3 regions of the Xanthomonas hydrangeae genome follow, and region 1 is predicted to be linked to each of the others. Evidence: predicted binding sites of a transcription regulator. Region 1 holds the regulator's gene; each other region holds the start of a gene.
The links. The regulator FliA, encoded in region 1, starts transcription of late flagellar genes. The targets are predictions, from matches to a motif close to TAAAGTTTNNCNNNCNNNGGCCGATAA.
Positions count from the first base shown of each region.

Region 2: the regulator FliA is predicted to act here: its motif matches at 2,380-2,406, upstream of NYR97_RS02570 (methyl-accepting chemotaxis protein).
Region 3: the regulator FliA is predicted to act here: its motif matches at 1,757-1,783, upstream of NYR97_RS02380 (methyl-accepting chemotaxis protein).

Region 1 is NZ_CP103836.1:4,509,638-4,513,979, reverse strand. Features, by position in the region: gene flhF (flagellar biosynthesis GTPase FlhF) at 256-1,941, shown strand; gene NYR97_RS19030 (MinD/ParA family protein) at 1,928-2,812, shown strand; gene NYR97_RS19025 (RNA polymerase sigma factor FliA) at 2,809-3,582, shown strand; gene cheY (chemotaxis response regulator CheY) at 3,618-4,010, shown strand; gene NYR97_RS19015 (protein phosphatase CheZ) at 4,010-4,342, shown strand, end outside.
Region 2 is NZ_CP103836.1:628,774-633,115, reverse strand. Features, by position in the region: gene NYR97_RS02570 (methyl-accepting chemotaxis protein) at 1-2,244, opposite strand, end outside; gene NYR97_RS02565 (hypothetical protein) at 2,711-2,983, shown strand; gene NYR97_RS02560 (hypothetical protein) at 2,991-3,248, opposite strand; gene NYR97_RS02555 (PI-PLC domain-containing protein) at 3,413-4,342, opposite strand, start outside.
Region 3 is NZ_CP103836.1:585,959-590,300, reverse strand. Features, by position in the region: gene NYR97_RS02380 (methyl-accepting chemotaxis protein) at 1-1,692, opposite strand, end outside; gene NYR97_RS02375 (glucose/quinate/shikimate family membrane-bound PQQ-dependent dehydrogenase) at 2,147-4,342, opposite strand, start outside.

The DNA.
Region 1 (4,342 bases):
CTTGCAGCCGGGCCGATCGCACAGCTCCATCCTGTCCTGACCCTGCAGATCCCCGCGCCGGAACCCTGGCACCGCGTTTTGGCACGCCGCGTGCATTAGCTCTGGCGAGACCGCAGTCAGCTTGATCGCTGCAGGGCGAGCAGCAGCACTTGGAACAACCGAACGGGACAGGCAACTCATGACGCTGGCAACACACCCACATTCATCGCGCACCCGTCCGGCGTCCGGCGGGTCCCGTTCCTGGAGGCACTTGCCATGAAGATCAAACGCTTCGTTGCCCCGGACATGCGCACCGCATTCCGCATGGTGCGTGAAGAACACGGCCCGGACGCAGTGATCCTGTCCAACCGCCGTACCGCCGAAGGCATCGAGATCGTCGCTGCCAGCAACTACGACGAAGAACTCGTGCAGCGCGCTCTGGAAACCGCGCGCTCCGAGACTCCGGCCGCTGCGGCGGCACAGATCGAACAAGCACCTGCCCAGCATGCGTCGGTCCAGCAGGCCCCGGCCAGGCCGGCCGCGCCGTTCCACGCCCCGCTGAAGCCGGCCGGCGACACCGGCAGCAGCCAGCGTCAGCGTGTTGCCAGCGCCGCAGACGACATGATCGCCGCGATGGCGCTGCGCCAGCCGGTCAACGTGCCGCGCTCGGCGCCGGCCGCCGCACCGGTGCGGACTGCCGCCGCCCCGTCTGCCGCCGCTCAAGCATTGGCCCACGCCGTTGCGGTTACCGCCGCACCGCGCCAGGAACATGCGCTGTCGGCAGTGCCGGAACAGCTGTTCGCCGACTTCCTGACCACCGCACCGGTACAGGCTCAGGTGCACGCTGCCCCGGTGCAGGCACGCACGCCGATCATGGCCGCCGCGCTCGCCACCCACGCCGCTTACGGGCAGGACGACGACGAGCAGGACGACGACGGCTTCGACATGGACGACGCGCTGCCGCAGATCCTGCCGCCGGCCGCATTGCCGCCGCTGGTCGCCGCCCCGGTCGCCCTGGCCGCGGTGCCGGTCGCCGCCGCCCCGGTGCCGCAGAACGACGAAGAACTCAAGCAGCTGCGCGGTGAGCTGGCGCTGATGCGCCAGATGATCGAGCGCGAAATGAACCGCCTCACCGACGAGCGCCTGCGTGGCTCCCCGGTGCGTGCGCAGGCCCTGGAGCTGATGGACGACTACGGCTTCGACGCCGGTCTGATCCGCGATGTGGCCCTGCAGATCCCGGCCGATACCGAATTGCACCGCGGCCGCGGGCTGATGCTGGGCCTGCTGTCCAAGCGTCTGCCGGTGGCTCCGATCGACCCGCTGGAACGCGGCGGCGTGATCGCCCTGGTCGGCCCGACCGGTGCCGGCAAGACCACCACCATCGCCAAGCTCGCCCAGCGCTTCGCCGCCCAGCACGCCCCGCGCGACGTGGCCCTGGTCACCACCGACACCCAGCGCGTCGGTGGCCGCGAGCAGCTGCACAGCTACGGCCGTCAGCTCGGCATCGCGGTGCACGAGGCCGACAGCGCCGAGAGCCTGCTGGAACTGCTCGAGCGCCTGCGCGACTACAAGCTGGTGCTGATCGACACCGCCGGCATGGGCCAGCGCGACCGCGCCCTGGCCGCGCAGCTGAACTGGCTGCGCGCCGCGCACCAGGTCACCTCGCTGCTGGTGCTGCCGGCCAACGCCCATTTTTCCGACCTCGACGAGGTCGTACGCCGCTTCGCCCACGCCAAACCCCAAGGCGTGGTGCTGACCAAACTCGACGAGACCGGCCGCTTCGGCAGCGCCTTGTCGGTGGTGGTCGACCACCAAATGCCCATCACCTGGGTGACTGACGGACAGCGGGTCCCTGACGACCTGCACCGCGCCAATGCCGCCAGTCTCGTTCTTCGCCTTGAAGATTTGCGGCGCGCTGCCGATAAGCCCTGTACTCCGGAGCACAACCATGCAGTCGCGTGAATACGCCAAGCTGACCAACGCCTTCCCCCTGACGGCGACCCGTCCCGAGCCCTTGGGCCCGGTGCGCACCATTGCCGTGACCGGTGGCAAGGGCGGCGTGGGGAAAACCAACATTTCCGCCAACCTGGCCGTGGCCCTCGCCGAGATGGGCAAGCGCACCCTGCTGCTCGACGCCGACCTTGGCCTGGCCAACCTGGATGTGGTCTTGGGCCTGTCGCCCAAGTACACCCTGGCTGACCTGATCGCCGGCCGCTGCACGCTGGACGAAGTGATCATCGAAGGCCCGGGTGGCGTGCTGGTGGTTCCTGCCGCCTCCGGTCGCCGCCACATGGCCGAACTGGCCCCGGCCCAGCACATCGGCCTGGTCAACGTGTTCTCCGAACTGGAACGCGACCTGGACGTGATGGTCATCGACACCGCCGCCGGCATCACCGACAGCGTGCTGACCTTTTGCCAGGCCGCCCAGGACACCGTGGTGGTGGTCTGCGACGAGCCGGCCTCGATCACCGACGCCTACGCGCTGATCAAGGTGCTCTCGCGCGAACGCGGCGTGGACCGTCTGCAGATCATCGCCAACATGGTGCGCGACCCCAACGAAGGCCGCCTGCTGTACGACAAGCTGTCGCGGGTCTGCGAGAAATTCCTCGGCGACGTGTCGCTGAACTACCTCGGCCATGTGCCGCAGGACGACTGGTTGCGCTTGTCGGTACAGCGTCAGCAACCCGTCATCAAGGCCTACCCCGCCAGTCCGTCGGCGCTGGCCATCGCAGAAATCGCGCGGCGTACCTCGCGCTGGCAGGCACCCACGGTGCCGCGCGGCAACGTCGAGTTCTTTGTCGAACGCATCATCCAACGGGGAGTCGCCGCATGAGTACCGCTACCGCTACCGCAACGACGGCCACAGCGCAGTACCGTGCAGTGCAACGCAACAACGCCAACGACATCGTCACCCAGCACGCCGACCTGGTGCGCCGCATCGCCCACCATCTGGCCGCGCGCCTGCCGGCGAGCGTGGAAGTGGACGACCTGATCCAGGCCGGCATGATCGGCCTGATCGAAGCCTCGCGCAGTTACGACTCCGACCAGGGCGCCTCGTTCGAAACCTATGCCTCGATCCGTATCCGCGGCTCGATGATCGACGAGATCCGCCGTGGCGACTGGGTGCCGCGCTCGGTACACCGCCGTGCCCGCGACGCTGCTGCTGCAGTACGCAAGATCGAACAGAACACCGGCCGCGCCGCCGCCGCCACCGAAGTGGCCGCCGCGATGGAAATGCCGCTGCCCGATTACCTGCGTCTGATGGAAGACGCCGCGCGCGGCCAGGTGCTGAGCCTGGAGTCGCGGATCGAAGATCACGGCGAGCTGGACACCACCGCCAAGGGTGGGCCCAACCCACAGCAGATGATGGAGCGTGGCGAGTTCGGCCGCGAGCTGGGCAAGGCCATCGGCCAGTTGCCCGAGCGCGAGCAGCTGGTGCTGTCGCTGTACTACGAACAGGAATTGAACCTGAAGGAAATCGGCGCCGTGCTCGGCGTCAGCGAATCGCGCGTCTGCCAGATCCACGGCCAGGCCGTGGTGCGTCTGCGCGGCCGCCTCAAGGTCTTCGAACTGGCCGATGCCGGTGTCGAAATTGACGACTAATTTTTTCGCGTATTTTTTCGTGTTAGGAGCTTGATGTGAACAAGAACATGCGGATTTTGATCGTGGACGACTTCTCGACGATGCGACGTATCGTCAAGAATCTGTTGGGCGATCTTGGCTTCACCAATACCGCAGAGGCCGAAGACGGCAACAGCGCATTGGCTGCGTTGCGGGCCGGCCCGTTCGATTTCGTGGTCACCGACTGGAACATGCCCGGCATGACCGGTATCGACCTGCTGCGCAACATCCGCGCCGACGCCAAGCTCAAGCACCTGCCGGTGATGATGGTGACCGCCGAAGCCAAGCGCGAGCAGATCATCGAAGCGGCCCAGTGCGGCGTGAACGGCTACATCATCAAGCCGTTCACCGCGCAGACGCTGGAAGAAAAGCTGGGCAAGGTGTTCGAACGTCTGGCGGCGACCGCCTGATGAACGCCACCGTGGAAACCAATGCCGAACGCGCTGCCTTGATCGACCGCCTGCAAGGCGCGCTCGATGCACTGGAAAGCGGCGACGAAGCCGCCTGGAAGCGCGAGGTCGACCACCTCGCCGCCTTGCGCACCCGTCCGATGATGCAGGGCCTGAGCCGGCTCGCACGCGAACTCGGTCAGGCGCTGGGCGAACTGCCCACCGTGCCCGAAGAAGCCGGCGAGCTGGACGATGCGTGTTCGCGCCTGGACCACGTGGTGGAAATGACCGAAAAGGCCAGCCATCGCACGCTGGACCTGGTCGAAGAATGCCGTGAGCTGGCCAACCAGCTG
Region 2 (4,342 bases), 1.4 Mb from region 1:
GAATTCCTGCCAGTTACTCCCGTCACCGGAGGCAGTGGCAGCCAGTTTCTTCGGTGCAGACGCTTGGCGGGTAGCGGCTTTGACCGGTGCTACTGTTCGGCCGCTGACCAGGCTGGGCTTTGATGATGCGGTTGGTGCCGAACGCGCGCTGTGCGTGCTCGTCTGCGCAATCTTGAACACCGCAACCGCTTCGGTGAGCTGACCGGCCTGTTCTTCCATCGAGCGGGCGGCTGCGGTGGCTTCTTCCACCAGTGCCGCATTTTGTTGGGTGGTCTCATCCATTTGCGTGACCGTGATGTTGACCTGCTCGATGCCGACCGACTGTTCCTGCGAGGCTGCAGAGATCTCACCCATGATGTCGGTTACGCGCTGCACGCTGGCCACAAGCTCGGCCATGGTGTTGCCGGCGGTGTGCACCAGCGTGGAGCCTTCGGTAACGCGCTGTACCGAGTCGTCGATCAAGCCCTTGATCTCCTTCGCAGCTGCGGTTGAGCGCTGAGCGAGCGTGCGCACTTCCGAGGCGACCACGGCAAAGCCACGGCCCTGTTCGCCGGCGCGTGCGGCTTCCACCGCCGCGTTCAGCGCCAGGATATTGGTCTGGAACGAAATGCCGTCGATGACGCTGATGATGTCGGCGATCTTCTTGGACGAAGCTTCGATGCCGGCCATGGTGCCCACGACCTTGCTCACGATCTCGCCGCCTTGCGAGGCCACGCTTGCCGCACCGATCGCCAGCTGATTGGCCTGGCGTGCATGCTCGGCGTTCTGGCGAACGGTGGAGGTGAGCTCTTCCATCGAGGCGGCGGTTTCTTCCAGGTTGGCCGCCTGCTGCTCGGTACGGTGCGACAGGTCCTGATTGCCGGCGGCGATTTCGCTGGCAGCCGAATTGATGGAGATTGCCGAGTGCTGGATGCGTCCGACGATTTCCGCCAGCTGCGTGGCGGTGGTATTGGCGTCGTCACGCATCTGCGCGAACACGCCCTTGAACTCGCCGCTCATGCGCGCCGTGAGGTCGCCTGCGGCGATGGACTGCAGCAGTGCAGACAGCGATTGCAGGTTGCCGTCTGCGGTGGACATCAAGTCATTGAGGCTGGTGACCATGGCGCGGAAATCATGCTGGAAGCGCTCGGTGTCGCCACGCACGCTGAAGTCCCCGGCTGCCGCTGCCGAAGCCAGGCGGCTGATTTCCTGATTGATCGCCTGCAGATTCTGTTTGACCTGATTCATCGTCTCGGTGACAACCGCCTTCTCGCCCGGTAGCCGATCCATCTCATCGGACAGGTCGCCGATGGCGTAGCGTCCGATGATCTGTGTCAGGCGCATCGTCATGGCGATATGCGAACTGGCCAGGGCGTTGGCATCGCGCACCATGTGACCGAACTCGCCAGGAAATGCATTTTCGTCCATGCGGTAGCTGATCTCGCCGGCATCGTGCCGGCGTGCCATTTCCAGCTGGGCGGCGATGACGCCTTGCAGGCGATCGCGGATGCGATAGACCGCACTGGCCAACTGCACGGTTTCGTCCTTGCCGGTGACCTTGATATCGACATCGAGCACGCCGCGCGACAACTGCTCGACGGCGGCAACTGCCCGCTGGATCGAGCGTGAAATCGCGTTCCCCAGTAGCATCGCGATGCTCACGCCGGCCAGCGCGATCAACCCCAACGCGATCGCCGACAAGGTAATGGCGCGCGTGTTGGTGGCCTGTTGCTGCTGATAGCGCAGCTTGGCAGAGGCGGCCAGTTCGTCACGCAAGGTGGCAAGCCCGGCAAAGGTGGCGTTGGCGTTGTCCTTGACCTGGGTCCGATTGACTTCGGCGCCACCTGCGATATCGCCTGCTTCGATCAACTCGATCTGGCGCTGCATCCCCGCTTGCATCAGCGCATAGCTTGCCGTGATCTTTTGCAGCTGGGCGGTGTGCTCGGCTTCCTGGCTCAGCAACTGCTTGAGTTCCACGATGCTGGCCGCGACTTGCGTGAAGCGCGTTTGGTTTTCCTGCTTCCATTGCGTGATCAGCTCGGGCGTGCCGATGGCGATCATGCGCAGGATGTTGATATCCACCCGGGTCAGCTGACCGTCGATGCTGCTGGCAAGCGCAGAGCCGGTGAAGTCGCGATTGTAGAGCGTGCCGACATTGTTCTTGGAGGTGTGCAGGCTGTTCAGCAGGAACAGACACAGCAGGATGCTCGGAATCAGCGTTCCCAACAATGCCAATATAAATTTGCTCTTGATCGTGGGTAGCATGCTGTGACCTGGGGAAGAAGCGGAGGAGTGGGAGGAGCCGGCGAGTGACTGGCCTGCCCGAGCAACCTGAGGCGTTGTTGCCAACGTCGACCGGCTTGCCTGGTTCGCTAGCGCTTGCCGGGGTGTCTCAATCCGTTATCGGCAGATTTCACGAAATCTTGACTCGATGACAAGCTCAGTCATTCGCTCCGTCAGGCCGGGCATCGGTTTTAGTGGCGGCAAGTTCGCAGCTGAGATCTTTCATCGAGTCGAAAGCCGTCTCGACTTCAAGTGAAAGCCGATCTTGCCAACGCACTGTCGGCAGCGCTCGGTGATGAAAAAGGAGTCGCTTGAGAGGTTCGCTCAAAACCTCCGCCATACGGTTCAGTAATGTCTTGGCGAATCTTGCGCGCAGCCGGTACAAACCCGTGCATTGCGGATAGCCTGTGCATCTTGAAAAGGATCGCGTGCGGAAATGACGGAGCAGTTGACCGAGCAATGGATGACGGCAGTGACCGATGCGCTGAGCGAATTGCAGGCATCAAGAGTCGCGCAAGGGGCGATGCTGGAAGCCATGCTTGCTTCGCATCCCGAACCGGCCTTGCTCAGACTGTGCTGGGATCGCCTGGCGGCATCGCTGATTGCCACAGTGGCGCAACGCAAAGCGTCGTCGACAGTGGAAAAACCCATCGAGTCGCACACGTTGGAGCAACTCGCCTTCTGGAACGAGCGGCTCACCCGATGCTTCCCGCCTGCTTAGGCGGCGGCTACTGCAAGTCGGCCCTGATCGAGGCATGCGCATCGAAGCGCACGTGCCCATCGCTGGAGACCTCGCATATCGCCATCCACTGCCTGGCGTGATCATGCGCGGCGATGCGGTCGGCGAACGCATCGCCCGGCACACGGTATCGCTGCAAGGTGATGCCGCCGGATTTGCTGAGCAGCAGTTCAGCCGAAAACTGCCCCTGGCCGGGCGTGACATGCGCGGTGAGCTGATAGTCGCCCACGTGCCGAATCGATGACATTCCCAATCGTGATCCTCCTTGACCTTGGTTGATTGGCGCTTTTGGCGTCCATGCCTGCGGGCCGACGCCGATGGTCCATCAGCCCGCAGGCCGCCGATTCTGCCAGAAAACCACGCGCATCGCTGTCAGGAACCACGAGCGGGGCCGTAAGGGAATTCCTTCACTTACAACAACGGCACCCGCTTGGCGAAGCGCTGCGCGCCGACCAATGCCCAGGCGTGGTCGCTGATCTTGTCGGTCGCGATCACGCAACAACCGCTGTCGAGACAGTCGTTCCAGTTGTCTTCGCTATTGGCTAGATACGCACGGATGATGACCTCGCGTCTGCCGACGCAGGCCTTGAATGTCTTCATCCATTGATCGCGATCAGAATGGAAGATGTGGAAGTTGAAAAAGACCCGGTGAGGATCCGAGGGATTCTCGTCGGCATCGGTGTCTTTGTCGGCGAAGCACAGCCGCGATTTCGGCGCGGTCTCCGCATAGGTCTGCTTGTCCTGCTTGTTGCCGGTCACGCAGACAAGAAACGTGTTCTTCAAGTCTTCAATGAAGGGCCAGCCATTGCTTTCGGCGCCAAGTGCCAGCGTCTCTTGTGACCCCATCAGTTCGCCAGGTGTATAGATGCGCGGCAGCCTGTCCTTGAGATACGCATCCAGTCGATCAGGGAAGTCTTTGGTCGCAGTGTGTTTGAGGTCCAGGTGCAAGGTGATCACGTCGTGGCCGTCATTCTCTTTCGACCACACCGCCAGGTCGCTCAAAAAGCCGGAGAGCTGACGGTAGTGCTTATCGTAGGAACCCTTGTGGCCAACCGACCAATCCAGGCCATCGTCGGATTGGGCGATATCCAGTTCCAACCCGCCACACCCGCAGTCGTAGTGATTTTTCGGGTTCCAGGTGATCTGCTCGCGCAAGGTTTCGTCGCGCTGATAACTGTTGTGCGAGGCCTTCATGGAGACGTCGTTGTAACGCAACCGGCCGGTGCTCACATCCACCAGGGTGACGTCGATCCGTCTCAGATCCTCGTCGCCGGGCGAGCTGCGATGGCCAACTGCCGCTATCTGCAGAGTGGCCGTTTTCGATGTGCCGGCCAGGCCGCT
Region 3 (4,342 bases), 1.4 Mb from region 1:
TTGCGCGACGGTGCGGTTGACCTGTTCGATGCCGCTGGATTGCTCGGCGCTGGCGGCGGTGATCTCGCTCATGATGTCGGTGACGTGTTTCACCGAGCCGACGATCTCGCGCATGGTCGCGCCGGCGCGGTGCACCAGGCCCGAGCCCAGTTCCACCTTGTCGGTGGAGTCGGCGATCAGCGTCTTGATCTCCTTGGCCGCATCGGCCGAGCGCCCCGCCAATGCGCGCACTTCCGAGGCGACCACGGCGAAACCACGGCCTTGTTCGCCCGCGCGTGCGGCTTCCACTGCAGCGTTGAGCGCCAGGATATTGGTCTGGAAGGCGATGCCGTCGATGACGCCGATGATCTCGCCGATCTTGCGCGAGGCGGTGCTGATCTGGCTCATGGTGGACACCACATCGTCCATCACCTTGCCGCCACTCTGCGCCACTTCGCCGGTGCGCACCACCAGACGATTGGCCTGCAGCGCGCTTTCCGCATTCTGCTTCACGGTGGAGGTGAGTTCTTCCATGGAGCTGGCGGTTTCTTCCAGATTGGCCGCCTGCTGCTCAGTGCGTTCGGACAGGTCGGTGTTGCCGGCGGCGATTTCCACCGCCGCCTGGCGAATGGTGTCGGAGGCAACCTGGATGCCGCCGATGATCTCGGTCAGCCGGGTCACGGTCTGGTTGGTGTCGTCGCGCAGGCGCGCAAAGATGCCGTGCGCATCGCCCTCCACACGCTGGGTGAGGTCGCCTTCGGCCATGGCGCCGATCACGCGTGCCAACGCGGCCAGGTGGGTTTCCACCGAGTCGTAGATGCGGTTGATGCCCTGGGCCAGCGACAGCAGGACACCGTCCATGCCGTCCATCTGCATGCGCCGACTGAAATCGCCGACCGCGGCGGCATCGATGACCTGGATCAGTGCCTGCTCGGCGTTGACCTGCGCGGTGACGTCCACCCACTGCGCGATGGTGCCCAGCTTGGTGCCGTCGGCGGCGATGATCGGGCTGTAGACGAAGTCGATCTGGCGGCCGAAGAACGGCGCGCGCACGGCCTTGGAGGCATTCAATGCGCGCATGCGGTCGATGGCGGCCTGGCTGTCCGGATAGATGTCGCCGATGCTGCCGCCGACGAAGCCTTCGGCATGGAAGCTGGGGCGGAAGCTCTGCACATCCGGCTCGATCAGCTTGAGCATCGCGAGCAGCTTGCGGTTGGCGAACAGCACCTGGCCGTCGTCGTCGGCGATGCGGATCATGGTGTCCAGATCGTCGAGTGCCTTGATCACGAATTGCCCATGACGCAGGCCTTGTTCCATCACGTCGATGCGGATCGCCAGCTTGTCCTGGGTCGCCTGCAGCGCATGCAGCAGCGGGGCGAGTTCGCCCGAGGCGTTGCGCAGATCCAGGCGCTGGAAGCGCTCATTGCCGATCGCGGTGACTGCACCGATCGCCTGTTCCAACTGCGCGCTGCTGCGGCGACGCGACCACCAGTACAGACCGGCGCTGCCTGCACTCAGCACCAGCAGCGCCGGTACCATCTTCCCAAGCCCTGCCCAGAAGCCGCCGGGAACCAGCGTGGCAGCGTAGAGCATCAGCACGCACAGCAAGCCGATCTGCGCGGCGGCGGGCACCCAGGCCGTTCCGGTGGCACGCGCAAGGCTCCTGCCGGCAGATGGGCGGGGGACAGCGGTGGCATCGTGTGAAGGCAACATAGGCTGGGTCCGACTAGGTGATCTGGGATGGGGACGCGTCCGGCAGGAAATACGCTGCAATGGGGTATCGGCGGCTGAGCCCGAATCATGACGGCGTGAAATTGCCGTTCGTCGGAACGTGCGACCTATATGGCTAAAAAGACCGATGTGATTGATTTGGAAGCGGTTTCAGTGCGGCTCGGTACACAACGGACTGCGGATCAGGTCTGCCGCTCGCCTTCTGAAATGTAAATTCCGTGTGAAATCTAATCACCTGAAATCTCGCCAAATTTCCTGGGAGACGGGCAATGCGCGGCGCGGGTTTGCGAGACGCACGCCCCATCAGCCGCGACGCTCACACACGCTATTGCGATTCCCGATTCCCGATTCCCGATTCCCAATTCCCCATAAAAAAACCGACCGTCTCGCGACGGTCGGTTCAATCTGTTGCATTCACTAACGCAGTGTCGGCCGATTACTTGGCCGGCGTGGCCTGCGCATCGTCCGGCAATGCCCAGGCGATGACGCTGTCGCCGGACTTGGTTTCCATGCGGTCGTGTCCGCCCACGGCGGCCACGATGTACTGCTTGCCGTCGATGGTGTAGCTCAGCGGGGCGGCCTGCGGGCCGGCCGGCACGCGGGTCTCCCAGACCTGCTTGCCGGTGCGGGTGTCGAAGCCGCGCATGAAGTCGTCCAGGGTCGCGCCGATGAAGGTCACGCCGCCGGCGGTGGCCAGCGAGCCGCTGTTGTTGGGCGTGCCGATCTCGAACTTAGTCTTGGACGGGATGCCCATCGGGCCCTGGTCGTAACCGGTGCCCAGCGGACGCCGCCAGATCACCTGCTGGGTGCGCAGGTCCACACCGGAGATGTAGCCCCACGGCGGTGCCACGCACGGCGTGTTGAGCGGCGACATCCACGGCTCCTTGCGCGCGCCGTAGGCCAGGCCCTTCTGCGCCATGTAGCCGGGGGTCTTGCTCTTGCCGTCGAACACCGACACCACGCCCAGCTCGTCCATCTTCTCGCGGGTATAGACCTGCAAGGTGTACGGCAGGCGATTGCTGTTCATCACCATGATGCCGCGCTGCAGATCGACCGAGACGCCGCCCCAGTTGATGCCGCCGTGGTTGCCGGTGAAGGCCAGCGAGCCCTGCAGGGTCGGCGGGGTGAACATGCCTTCGTAGCGCAGCTGCTTGAACTGGATGCGGCAGGCCAGCTGGTCGAACGGGGTCATGCCCCAGGCATCGGATTCGACGATGGTTTCGTACTCGCGGCTCGGCGCGCCCACGGTATTGGGCATGCCCGGCGAGATCGGCTGCGTGGCAGCGGTAAAGTCGCCGTGATCGGTCCCTTGCGGCACGGCGATCTGCTTGACCGGCATGATCGGCTCGCCGGTGGCGCGGTCCAGCACGAACACCTGGCCGGACTTGGTGGCCTGGATCACCGCAGGACGGGTACCGCCGCCAGCGACCGGCCAATCGACCAGGTTCGGCTGCGGGCCGATGTCGTAATCCCACAGGTCGTGGTTGACGGTGCGGAAGTGCCAACGCTCCTTGCCGGTGGCCGCGTCCACGGCGACCAGGGAGGCGGTGTATTCCTCATCCTGCGGCGTGCGGCCCTTGCCGAAGAAATCGCCCGAGGCGTTGCCGGTGGGCAGATAGACCAAGCCCAGCTCGTCGTCGGCGGACATCAGCGACCACACGTTCGGGGTCGAACGGGTGTAGGTCTGGCCGGCCGGCGGCTCGGCGGTGATCTCCGGATTGCCCAGGTCCCAGGCCCAGCGCAGCTGGCCGGTGAGCGCATCGAAGCCACGCACCACGCCCGAGGGCGCATCGCCTTCCTGGCCGTCGCGCACCTGGCCGGTGGGCTGGATCACCACGCCGCGCATCACCACCGGCGGCGAGGTCGGGCCGACGAAGCCCGGCTTGGTGTTGCCGGTGCCGGCATTGAGGTCCACATAGCCGTTATTGCCGAAGCTGGCGCACAGCTTGCCGGTCTGCGCGTCCAGCGCGCCGAGGCGGCCATCGACCATCGGCCAGAAGATCCGGGTCGGGCACTCGGCGGTGCCTTCCGGCGCCTGGTAGTACGACACGCCCCGGCAGGTGGTGGCGGCAACGCCGGCCATCGCCTTCGGGTTGGTCTGCGGGTCGAAGCGCCAGCGCTCCTTGCCGTTGGCCGCTTCCACCGCGATCACCTTCTGGGTCGGGGTGCAGATGTAGAGCAGCTCGCCGACCTTGAGCGGGGTGTTCTGGAAGGCGTAGCCCAGCTTGGAGCCGGCCGGCTTCAGATCGCCGGTATGGAATTCCCAGGCCACCTTGAGCTGCTTGGCGTTTTCCGGGGTGATCTGCGCGCCCGGAGTGTAGTGGTTGGACAGGTTGGAGCCGGCGTACGACGTCCAGTTGCTGGCATCGTGGTTGGCCGCGACGTTGCCGTCCGGGCTAGGCACGTTGGCGCGGCTGAACGGCGTTGCGTTCTCGGCCGGCAGCTTGGAGGCATCGGCCAGTTCGACATTGCGCGGCAGCAGCAACGGCCACAGGATCAGCGCTGCGCCCAGGATCGGCAGCACGCCGGTCACCAGTACATAGCCCAGACCCGACAACGGCTGCATGCGCCTGCGCGCCACGCCCCAGAACGGCAGCAGCACCAGGCCCAGCACCGAGATCATGGCCAGACG